3 regions of the Carnimonas bestiolae genome follow, and region 2 is predicted to be linked to each of the others. Evidence: predicted binding sites of a transcription regulator. Region 2 holds the regulator's gene; each other region holds the start of a gene.
The links. The regulator PhoB, encoded in region 2, activates phosphate uptake and scavenging genes when phosphate is short. The targets are predictions, from matches to a motif close to TGTCATANNNNTGTCANA.

Region 1 (4,080 bases), on a different contig from region 2:
TATCGCCCTCCCACCGCAGGCCATCACGTTCGGCTCTCCGACCGATAAGCATGCCGCTACCGACTGCTGAGCCAGGTGCTTGCCAAGCAGCCTACACCGATAATGCAAAAAACCGCCGCGCGGATTGCTCCACGCGGCGGTTTCGTGCTGTCACTATGGTTTGCCTGATTACCAGCCTTGGGTATTTCGTGTCACCAAATCAGCCAGCACGGCGATGTGGTCCTCGCGGTCATTGAGCGCGGGAATGTAGCTATATTCGCCGCCGCCTGCCTCTTCGTAGCCTTCACGGTTTTGAATGGCCAACTCTTCGAGCGTTTCAAGGCAGTCAGCGGCAAAGGCTGGGCTCATGATGTCCAGAGTTTCATAGCGCTGCTCCTTGCCCCACTCTTCCAAGGTGACGTCGGTGTAGGGCTGGAGCCACTCCTCACGACCAAAACGCGATTGGAAGGTCATGGTCCATTCGCTATCGTCGAGCTCGAGCGCTTTGGCCACCGAACGGCTGGTCAGGTCACACTCGTCGTAGTAGGGATCGCCCTTCTGCTCGATATAGCGCTTCGGCACGCCGTGAAATGACATCACCAGATGGCCTTGGCGGCCCTTTTCCTTCCAGTGCTCACGGACGCTTTGCGCCAACGCTTCGATGTAGTCGGGGTGATCGCAGTAGCGGCGCACCATCCGCAGCTCTGGGATATTGGTAAAGGATTTCAGCGCTTTCGCCACGCGATCAAACACCGATGCCGTGGTGGAGCTCGAATACTGTGGATAGAGCGGCAGCACCAGTACCCGTTCGACATTCTGACGTTGCAATGAGGCAATCGCCTCTTCCATCTTGGGATAACCATAGGTCATGCCCAATTCGACGGGAACATCGAAGCCAAACTGCTGCGACAGCGAGCGTTTGAGGGCAGCCTGCTGGCGGCGCGATATCACCAGCAGCGGCGATCCTTCGTTGAACCAGATAGATTGGTAGGCTTCCGCTACCTTCCTGGGTCTGAACGGTAATACGGCACCGTACAGAATCGGCAGCCACAGCGGCCGCGCCAGGTCCACCACGCGCGGATCCGAGAGGAATTCAGCAAGGTAACGGCGTACCGCAGGACGCGTGGGCTCGTCGGGGGTGCCAAGATTTACCAACAACACTCCGAAACGCGGTTGTGACATAGCTTCACCTCTTGCCTCTGGATAATAGACCTATGATAGCGCCCTTGGCGCCCGATCGATAACGATCGGCGACTGCTTCGCTAGTAGATGGTGCGCAATTATATAGCACGCACTTGAAATGTGCGTCCCATGCCTCTCTATCGGAATATATTGACAGGAACTATCGGTTAACTGCTAGCGAGAGTCTTAAGGCATAAGCACTCACCGAATTTTTTCAACGGTGGTGCAGTTGTGGAGGGAAGTAATGGTCTCGGCGCCATGCTCGGTAAACGGTGGGCCGGTGAGGCGTTAGAGTTGCAGCGAGGTGCCGGTGTTGCGATCGCGGTCTTCGTTTTGCTCGGTCAGCCACGCGTGTTTGAAGCCAAGCGTGCGTAGCGTTTGAGATGCGCCATCAAGCGAGCGGAACATCAGCGGACGCCCCCGCTTGAGCAGCCTGCCTACCATACGTTGATTGTGCATCAGTTCGATTTGGTAAAGATGCAATCCCGTAGAGGTTACGATAGTGGGCTCTACATCGGGCTGCGGATAGCGTTTGAGTTGTTCGATTTCCATAAGTAGGTTACTCCTGATGTGCTTTTACCAAATTTCAGCGTCTCCGTTTGAAAATGCGGCAAATGAGTTGGAAAACACGCCAGCGCGCAAACAGGTTGCGCAAGGCGCTTGATCGACCCGATAACCATAGCGATAGAGTGTGACGATACGATGACGCCGGGGCGGTTGGCGGTTGGCGGTTGGCGAGCGCATTAAAACGAGCATCAACACAAGCGCTGGCATGAAACTGCACAGCGGGAGTTGCGCTACCGATTGCCTGGCCGCTCAGGGATTGCCTGTACTCACCAACAAAAACCCCGCAGCATAAGCGGCGGGGCTTCTGTTAGGTGGAGCAATGACGGTGCCCAAATGCTTAACGCATTAAGCCCTTAGCATGCCGCGATTATTGATTGTAGGTGCTGGGGTCGATCCAGGTGCCCAGGGAGTTGCGGTCGATCCATTTGCCGGCCTTCACTTCCTTGTAGCGAAATACCACTTTGTCGCCTGGCACGAATGGCAGTTCAGCGTCCTCAACCTGGTAGGTATAGGTATCACCGTCGATCACTAGCGTGTGACGATAAAGATCAGGCATACCTAGCCACTCTTTAAACGGCCCCTCACGCTCCATCTTCTCCAGCGTACCCCTACCCTGAAGTTTGGGCTGACGCTGTTGTCCCGAGCGTCGAAATCCTCCAGCCATACCTTTCTACCTATATGTTGCCATTGAGTGAAACTTTACCTAGCTATTCGTCGCCGTACTGACCGTAGCTTTCAGGCGCCAAATCTTCAAATCGCGTGTATTTGCCCACAAACGCCATATGCACCGTACCAATGGGGCCGTTACGCTGCTTACCGATGACCAGCTCCGCCAGGCCCTTATTATCGGGATTGTCACGGTTATACACCTCGTCACGATAAACGAAGGCAATCAAATCGGCGTCCTGCTCAATGGCCCCGGATTCGCGCAGGTCGGACATCACCGGACGCTTGTTGGGACGCTGCTCAAGCGAGCGGTTCAGCTGAGATAGCGCGACCACCGGGCAATTGAACTCTTTTGCCAGCCCCTTCAGCGAGCGTGAAATTTCGGAAATTTCCGCGGTACGGTTCTCGGACATGCCGGGTACCTGCATCAGCTGCAGATAGTCGATCATGATCATGCCAATGGGGCCATTCTCGCGCACCAACCGCCTAACCCTGGCGCGCATTTCGTTGGGAGAAAGCGCCGGCGTGTCATCAACGAACAGCTTGCGATCCTTGAGCAGATTGACTGCTGAGGTAAGCCGTGGCCAGTCTTCGTCTTCAAGTTGACCGGTACGTACCTTGGTTTGGTCGATACGTCCCAATGACGAGATCATGCGCAGCATCAGCTGCTCTGCGGGCATCTCCATAGAAAATACCACTGCCGCCACATCACCGCTGACCACCGCGTGCTCGACAAGGTTCATGGCGAAGGTAGTTTTACCCATCGACGGGCGCCCTGCCACGATCACCAGATCGGACGGTTGAAGCCCTGAAGTCATTTCATCGAGATCGCGAAAACCGGTAGAGAGCCCGGTCATCTGGCCTTTCATATTGAACAGCTGATCGATTTTATCGACCGCTTTGCTCAGAAGGCCGCTCATACCTAAGGGGCCACCGAACTTGGGACGCGATTCGGAAATCTGGAAGATCAACCGCTCGGCTTCATTCACCAGCTCATCGGCGGGACGCCCTTGAGGAGCGAATGCACCTTCGGCGATCTGGTTGGACACCTGAATCAGCTTTCTTAGCGTGGCGCGCTCGCGCACGATGTCAGCATAAGCGCGAATGTTACTGGCCGAGGGGGTATTGCGGGCCAGCTCGGCCAGATAGGCCAATCCGCCTATCTGCTCGAGCTGATCGCGCAGCTCCAGTGCTTCGGAAAGCGTGATGACATCGACCACATGGCTTTCATCGAGCAGCTGTTTAACCGCATTGAAGATGGCGCGATGCTCGTAACGATAGAAGTCGTCGGGGACTAGTCGTTCAGAGACAACTTCCCAGGCAGCGTTGTCCAAAAGCAAACCGCCCAGCACTGACTGTTCGGCTTCCAACGAATGGGGAGGCATCTTTAGCGCGTCTGTTTCACTGTCGCGCACGTTTGCTTCACTCATAAAAATTCCCGATAACCAACGCTAGGCTTCCCCGCTCTATCTGTACCGCCGCTATGATCAATTCCCCTATTTTGCCTGAATCGCACGCGCTCTTCACGGAAAATAGCCGTTCTTTCTACGCTTGAATTATTGGAGTGACGACGGTGCAGTAGTGAGACGACAGATCATGTTTCAGGCGACAAATAAAAGGGGCGCACCTCGAAAGGTGCGCCCCTTTGTTGCTTCTTTACTGCAGATTATTCAGCAGTAACTACAA
Region 2 (4,080 bases):
GGCAGGAATCTTCAGTTCAGCGCCAGTCTGTGGGTTCTTGCCGGTACGTGCCGCACGCTCGCGTACGGTGAAAGAGCCAAAGCCAACCAGGCTGACGTCTTCACCTTTGGAAACGCTGGAAGTGATTTCGTCGAGGATGACGTTCAGGACCTGACCTGCCTTTTCTTTGGAAAGATCTGCTTTTTCTGCAATGGCAGCGGCGAGTTCTGGTTTACGCATAGTTATCTCCTGGGTATGCCTTGAATGGCATGTTTGCCGGCTGGACCGGACATTTTTATAAGGACCGACGTGTTCCCATCAATCCTCGGCCAGATACTTCAGGCCCGATTGAATACGCAACGGCAACTTTACCACCTATTTGCGTATCCGGTTTTTCGATTACCTAATGGCAAATTGCCGCAGCCCGCACGACAACCCGCATAAAGGCGGCAATGTCATGCTAGCAACACTCATCGCGTATGCCTAGGGCTATTGGTAGTAGGGCTGTACTTTCATAAGCGGGCAAACCACTTATTGATGAGGGCCCAATTTTACCTTAAGCACATTATTGCCAACTAATCGTCTAAATAAAGCGTAAACCAAGCGGCAATCACGTCGTGCGACCCCGCAATCTTTGAAACGCAGAACCGCGCCCAATAGGGGAGCTGGCTACACGCCGCTACCCATTCAGAGAGTATGGTGCTGCCACCTTATCACGGCGCCGGTGGGGCCTGAGATAACGTGGCGATGCCCGCTGAACGAAGCCAAACGAACGCCGGCCAGCGTCTGCACGGCCGCGGGTGGCGATGGTACACTGCCGGTCTACTTGTTATCCGTTGAGCCGTCATGACTGCTAACTCTGCACCTTGGCAACGTATCTGCCACCGTCTTCCCGACTTCATGCGCCTGATGCGCCTGGATCGCCCGATCGGCACCTGGCTGCTGATGTGGCCCACCATGAGCGCCTTATGGCTGGCTTCAGACGGACTGCCGCCGCTGTCGCTGCTGCTTATTTTTATTGCGGGTGTTTACTGCATGCGCGCGGCGGGCTGTGTCATCAACGACTTCGCCGATCGCAAGCTCGACGGGCACGTCAAACGCACCAAAGAACGCCCTCTGGCGACCGGGCGAATTGCCTCGTGGGAGGCACTGCTACTGTTTTTGGGCCTGGTCGTAGTGGCTTTCGTGCTGGTGTGCTTTACCAACGCCTCCACGGTGCTGCTGTCGTTCGTTGCGGTGGCGCTGGCGGCCTGTTACCCCTTCATGAAGCGCTATACTCATCTGCCGCAAGTAGTGCTAGGCGCCGCCTACAGTTGGGGCATTCCGATGGCGTTTATGGCCGTTAATCAGACCATACCCACTGCCGCCTGGTGGCTGTTCATCGCCAACGTGGTATGGACGCTGATGTACGACACCGAATACGCCATGGTCGATCGCGACGACGATCTCAACGTCGGTATCAAATCTACTGCCATCCTATTTGGCCGCATGGACCTGGCCGTTTTGGCACTACTGAAAGTGATTGTGCTGGTGCTGCTGGCTGGGCTGGGCGTGCACTTCATGCTGGGAGCGTTCTTCTGGCTGGCGCTACTGGGCATACTGGCGCTGTTTGTTTACCAGCAATACCTGACCCGCCAACGCGAACGAGATGATTGCTTCAAGGCGTTTCTCAATAACCATTGGGTGGGCGTGCTGCTATTCAGCGGCGTAGTGCTGGCACTGTGGCCCGTGTAGCGAGTTGTATAAACACGCCAACCGCGCTGTGCGAACGAAGTGAAAAACTCCCGCGGGGCTGTCACCATTCTGTCACTACTTTGCGTTTGAATTGTCATGCAAACGCCACAAAGCGGCATTTGCTTATCAATAGCGAACTCCACGAATCCGCTACCTCATGGTGATGAGATTAAGCTGACATGACTCAAACCGTATTGATCGTAGATGACGAACCTTCCATTCGCGATATGATTGCTATTTCCTTGGAGATGGCCGACTTTCGCGTTCTTGAGGCGGAAAACGCGCAGAAGGCGCTGGCGCTGGCCGTTGATGAGCGTCCCGACCTGATTCTGCTCGATTGGATGATGCCGGGCACCAGTGGTGTAGAACTTGCGCGTCGTTTGAAGCGCGAGGAAACCACCAAGGAAATCCCCATCATTTTGCTGACCGCCAAAAGCGAAGAAGACAACAAGGTGCAGGGGCTGGAGGCAGGCGCCGACGATTACATCACCAAGCCCTTCTCGCCTCGTGAACTGATTGCTCGCATGCGTGCGGTACTGCGCCGCGCCACGCCGGCCAGCCAGAGCATCCTCGAAGTTGACGGGCTGTCAGTTAACATCGACAGCAAACGCGTAAGCATCGACGGCGAGCCAATCGATATGGGCCCGACCGAGTACCGACTGCTGGCGTTCTTTATTTCCCATCAGGAACGCGCCTATTCGCGCGCACAGTTGCTCGACCAGGTATGGGGCGCTTCTGTTTACGTTGAAGAACGCACCGTTGATGTTCACATTCGTCGCTTGCGTAAAGCACTCGGTGAAAAACACGACTACCTTATTCAGACCGTTCGCGGCACCGGGTATCGATTCTCACACCAGCGCTCTCGCGCAGTATGAGGCACGCCTGAGAGGCCGCACGCTAAACCACTCACTGCCCAACGCAGTACGCTGTATAACCGCTGAGGGCCAAATGAGAGATGGCAGTGCATCGCTGGATTCGTGAACTACTGATTCTGCTACTCACAACGCTATTGGGCATCGCTGTCGCTAGCCTGTGGCATCAGTGGCTGGCAGGCGTTGCCGTTGCGCTGGCGATCTACCTTGCGTACAGCCTGCTGCAACTGTGGCGACTCGATCGCTGGGCAAAGCACCCTGATCGCGCGCTACCGCCCCATGCGCCCGCTCAGTGGGGCGCCGTATTCGATCACCTTTACCGCTATCAGCGCAAACAGCGCCGACGCCAGGAGCAACTGCGCCAGGTGATTGGTCGCTTCGACCGGCTGTCGGAAGCACTGAGCGACGGTATGGTGGTGATTACTCAGCGCGACACGCTGGATAACTGGAACGCCGCCGCTGGCCGCTTGCTCGGTTTCAAATACCCTCACGACCGCAGCCAGCATGTGACTAACCTGCTGCGCCACCCACTGTTTGTCGAATACTTTGCCACCGGCAACTTCGACGACCCCTTAGTGATCAAATCCCCCACTGACGAATCGCGCTGGTTGCAATTCCAGATCATCACCTACGGCAACAATGAGCGTTTGATGGTGGTCCGCGATATCACGCGCTTGCAGCGTTTGCAGGAGATGCGACGCGACTTTGTCGCCAATGTGTCGCACGAACTGCGCACCCCGCTAACGGTGTTCACCGGTTATCTCGAGCCCTTGGCCGCGCACGCCGACACGCTACTGCCACCGCGCATGTCGAAGGGTGTCGAGCAAATGCAGCAGCAGGCCAACAGAATGCGGCATTTGATTGACGACTTGCTAATGCTGTCGCGCCTTGAGAACGAGCAAACGCTCTCGCCACTAACGCCGGTTAACGTTACCAGCCTGATGCAGCGCGCCTACGAAGATGGCGTCGCGCTGTCACAGGGCCGTCAGCATCTTACCCTCACGCTCGACAGCGACAAGCAGTTACTGGGTGATGAAGAGCAACTCAGAAGCGCTGTAACGAATCTGGTCAGTAACGCCGTGCGCTATGCGGGAGATAACCGCAACATTACGCTGAGCTGGAATGAAACAGCTGCCGGGGAAGGACGCCTGAGCATTGCAGATGACGGCGAGGGCATTGATAGCCACCACCTTGCACGCTTGACCGAGCGCTTTTACCGCGTCGATAAAGGCCGCTCAAGCGCTACCGGAGGCACTGGCCTGGGCCTGGCGATCGTCAAGCACGTGATGCTGCGCCACCAGGGTGAACTCGATATAGAATCGACCCTCGGCAGGGGCTCATGCTTCACGCTGAGCTTCCCAGCACAGCGCTTGCATCAAGATGACTCAGTGTTGCGAGAGCAGTAGCGCAGCCTGCCGCGGGCTACGATATTTGCTGACCAGCGCAAACAGAATCGCAGCGGTTTCAGCATCGTAAGTGCCATCGTAGCGAGTGG
Region 3 (4,080 bases), on a different contig from region 2:
CGGCGACGAAGCTCCTTCTGAAGGCGAAGAAAAACCCGAAGAATAATTCGGCGCTTTCTTGCATCGACACCCCCAAGTGCCTCTGGCGCTTGGGGGTGTTGTTTTTTGGGCAAAAGGATATGCGCTGCCCGCCGCTATACAGCCCACCGCCGCGCAACGAGCATCCGCCTGCCCACCCCGAGTGGCGAGAATCGCCTTAAAATAGTCGGCTACTCACTGTAAACTGCGCACTGCCATTGAACACGGTCGGCAACCACCGTCAGGTTTCTCTACCGGTAGCGCCGCTTTTTTCCGCGCGCACGCTCAATCCGCCAACAGGTAATCGCCATGCCCTTAACTCCCGCCAAGGCCGTGATCGGTCTCGCTAATCCTGGTAACGAATATGCCGAGACCCGTCATAATGCCGGCGCCTGGTTCGTCGAGCTGCTGGCACGGCGTGCGGGCACTACCCTACGCCCGGAACGGAAATTCAATGGCGATTACGCCAAAATCAATGTAGGCGGGCACGATGTCCATCTGCTGATTCCTGCCACCTACATGAACCACAGCGGCAAGGCGGTGGCACCGCTGGCGCAGTTTTTCAAACTGCCGCCTGAGGCGCTGCTGGTCGCTCACGATGAGCTGGATATCGCGCCCGGCACCGCTCGCTTCAAATTCAGCGGCGGTCACGGAGGGCACAATGGCTTGCGCGATATCATCGCGGCGCTGGGCAACAGTCGTGATTTCCACCGCCTGCGCGTCGGTATCGGGCACCCCGGCGAAGCGTCGAAAGTGGTGAACTACGTATTGGGACGTCCCGGCAAAGGTGAGCGCACTGCCATCGATCACGCCATCGATGCGGCCGCTGATGAACTCCCGCTCACCCTTGAGGGCGACTGGGAGCGCGCCATGCAGCGCCTTCATTCGCAAACGTTCTAGCCAATGGGGGTGCGCGTTTCCTCCCCTCCCCCAACCTCGTGTAGAATGCACGCGATATACTCGTGACCTTTTTGCTAACCCTTATATTCCAGGATGATCCATGGGCTTTAACTGCGGCATTGTCGGACTGCCCAACGTCGGCAAGTCCACGCTTTTCAACGCGCTGACCAAATCCGGCATTGATGCTGAAAACTTCCCGTTTTGCACCATTGAGCCGAACACCGGCGTTGTGCCGATGCCCGACCCACGCCTCGATGCGCTGGCGAAAATCGTGTCACCGCAGCGCACCGTGCCGACCACCATGGAGTTTGTCGATATTGCCGGGCTAGTCGCGGGCGCGTCGAAAGGCGAAGGCCTCGGCAACCAGTTTCTCGCCAATATTCGCGAAACCGACGCAATTGCGCATGTGGTGCGCTGCTTCGACGACGACAACGTGATTCACGTGGCGAACAAGGTCGATCCGCGCGGCGATATCGAAACCATTAATATCGAGCTGGCGCTGGCCGATCTCGACAGCGTTGAGCGCGGTATCCAGCGCCTGGCACGTGTCGTCAAAAGCGGCGACAAGGAAGCGATTGCGATCAAGGCCATTCTTGAGAAGATTCAGCCGCACCTCGCTGAAGGTCAGCCGCTGCGCTCATTCCCGCTCAGCGACGACGATCGCGCACTGCTCAAGGGCTACAACTTCCTGACCCTGAAGCCGACCATGTACATCGCCAACGTTGATGAAACCGGCTTCGAGAACAACCCTTATCTCGATATCGTCAATGCGATTGCCGCCGAAGAAGGTGCAGGCGTGGTAGCGGTGTGCAATAAGCTCGAAGCCGAAATCGCTGAGCTCGACGACGGCGAAGAGAAGGACATGTTCCTCGAAGAGATGGGCATGAGCGAACCCGGCCTTGATCGCGTCATTCGCGCCGGTTACCAGCTACTAGGGCTGGAAACCTACTTTACCGCTGGCGTTCAGGAAGTACGCGCCTGGACCGTGCGCGTCGGCTCTACCGCTCCGCAGGCCGCTGGTGTTATCCACACCGATTTCGAAAAAGGCTTCATTCGCGCCGAAGTGATCGGCTATGACGACTTCATTGCGCACAACGGTGAGCAAGGTGCCAAGGATGCTGGCAAGTGGCGCCTCGAAGGTAAAAGCTACATCGTTCAGGACGGCGATGTCGTGCACTTCAGGTTTAATGTGTAACTTCAGCAGCTTTTCCGCGCTCTAGCCGCTCTACCGCCCCCGCACTTTAGCGGGGGCGTGCTTTTTAGGGGGCCTGATCACGCGAATAGCCGTACTGTGTTTTCCCATCCTTTTTTGGATCGCTAGCGCTGCCAAGACCGCTACAGGCGACCGAGTCATCGGCTCGCCACTTCTGCCTACTTTCGCTCCGCTCGATCTGTCATTGCCCTCGCAGCCCGCCATCACCCTTAGCAGCCAGCGCTTACCGCTGCTTGCCATGACCGCACGCGACTATCGTTGCTCCTGGCCCACACCGAACTCGGGCTGCCCATCACGTCTGCTAACCTGCTATCTCCTCTATAACCAGCGTATGCCAAGGCTGTCACCATCCTCCACGGCCCCCGCCATCGCTCGCGGCAATCTTTCTTAGCGCGTTTAAACGCCGCCACTTCGACAGTATGAAAAGCATCACCCACTTTCTTTGCAAATGTCACGAAAGGGTCACACGAACTTCCTACCCTCTGCGTGTCGCCTAACCGTGTCCACTTGTAATAGAGGTCGCTCTTCCGATGAGCTCATCGACAAGCAACGAATACAGCTTGCCCACCACTACCAGTCCACTTAACGTACCCGCATCGGCAAACCGCTGGTTTATTCCGCTGTTTGCGCTGGTGGTAATCGGTGGTCTTTTCTATGTGTTCCATTCACTGGCTCTCGATCTTGAAAGCGCGAGAGCAGTGCCATGGCTAATGCTTGGATTAGCGCTGTTGATTGCGCTGGGATTTGAGTTCGTCAACGGCTTCCACGATACCGCCAATGCGGTTGCCACTGTCATCTATACCCGCTCGCTACCCGCTCAGGCGGCAGTGCTGTGGTCGGGCGTGTTCAACTTCCTTGGCGTACTGGCATCGTCTGGCGCGGTCGCCTACGGCATTGTGGCGCTGCTGCCGGTCGAGCTGATTATGGAAGTAGGTTCGTCGGCGGGACTGGCAATGGTCTTCTCGCTGCTGCTTGCCGCGATTATCTGGAACATTGGCACCTGGTACTTCGGTCTCCCGAACTCCAGCTCGCATACCCTGATCGGTTCGATCATGGGCGTGGGGCTTGCCAATCAGTTTCTGGCACCAGCGGGCGCAGCAGCCAGCGGCGTCGATTGGAGTCAGGCCTACAAGATTGGTTTGGCACTGCTGGTGTCGCCGCTAATCGGCTTCATCGGTGCAGCAGTACTGCTGGTGCTGATGAAAACCGTGATCCGCAGCAAAGACCTGATGAAGTCGCCAGAGGGCAACAAACCGCCGCCCACCATGATTCGCGGGCTGCTAATTCTGACCTGCACCGGCGTTAGCTTTGCTCACGGCTCCAACGACGGTCAGAAGGGCATGGGCCTGATCATGCTGATCCTGATCGGATTGGTACCTACCGCCTTCGCGCTCAACCGTACCCCTGGCCCTGATTATATGGAAGCCTTCCAAAGCGCCTCCAGCCAGTTCGAACAAACCCTCAACCGCTATGCAGGCAGCGCCGCGCCGGCTGATGACGTCCGCGAAGAAGTGGTACATGCCATTGAAACTCACCAATGGACACCTGCCACTACCGCTTCACTGGCGCAGTTTGTTGGCAACACTCGCAGCGAAATCGAACATTTCGACTCGCTGTCACAGGTCCCTAACGGACTGGTGACCAACCTGCGCAACGATATCTATCTGTCGGGCCAAGCGGCAGCACTGATGCCGGAACAGTCTGGTCTTTCCATCAATGATAGCGATCGTCAGGTGCTCAAAAATTTTGAAGGTCAGGTCAACACCGCTACTCAGTTTATCCCTGACTGGGTGAAGGTAGCGGTTGCTCTGGCGCTAGGGCTTGGCACCATGGTGGGCTGGAAACGCATCGTCCGCACAGTAGGCGAGCGCATCGGAAAAACCCACATGACTTACGGTCAAGGCGCTTCCGCTGAACTGATTACCATGGCCACCATTGGTGCTGCCGAT

Region 1: a site for PhoB is predicted at 1,852-1,869, ahead of R84865_RS13100 (DUF6482 family protein). Genes of this name have one in related genera too.
Region 3: a site for PhoB is predicted at 2,581-2,598, ahead of R84865_RS03265 (inorganic phosphate transporter). Genes of this name have one in related genera too.

What each region holds. Positions count from the first base shown of each region.
Region 1 is NZ_JBPCZK010000015.1:37,778-41,857, forward strand. It holds gene hemH (ferrochelatase) at 169-1,161, opposite strand; gene R84865_RS13100 (DUF6482 family protein) at 1,450-1,713, opposite strand; gene R84865_RS13105 (hypothetical protein) at 2,096-2,392, opposite strand; gene dnaB (replicative DNA helicase) at 2,436-3,824, opposite strand; gene rplI (50S ribosomal protein L9) at 4,061-4,080, opposite strand, start outside.
Region 2 is NZ_JBPCZK010000002.1:117,167-121,246, forward strand. It holds partial or broken gene R84865_RS03940 (HU family DNA-binding protein) at 1-246, opposite strand, end outside; gene ubiA (4-hydroxybenzoate octaprenyltransferase) at 826-1,713, shown strand; gene phoB (phosphate regulon transcriptional regulator PhoB) at 1,893-2,588, shown strand; gene phoR (phosphate regulon sensor histidine kinase PhoR) at 2,669-3,991, shown strand; gene R84865_RS03960 (N-acetylmuramoyl-L-alanine amidase) at 3,971-4,080, opposite strand, start outside.
Region 3 is NZ_JBPCZK010000001.1:695,429-699,508, forward strand. It holds gene R84865_RS03250 (50S ribosomal protein L25/general stress protein Ctc) at 1-46, shown strand, start outside; gene pth (aminoacyl-tRNA hydrolase) at 328-918, shown strand; gene ychF (redox-regulated ATPase YchF) at 1,019-2,113, shown strand; gene R84865_RS03265 (inorganic phosphate transporter) at 2,662-4,080, shown strand, end outside.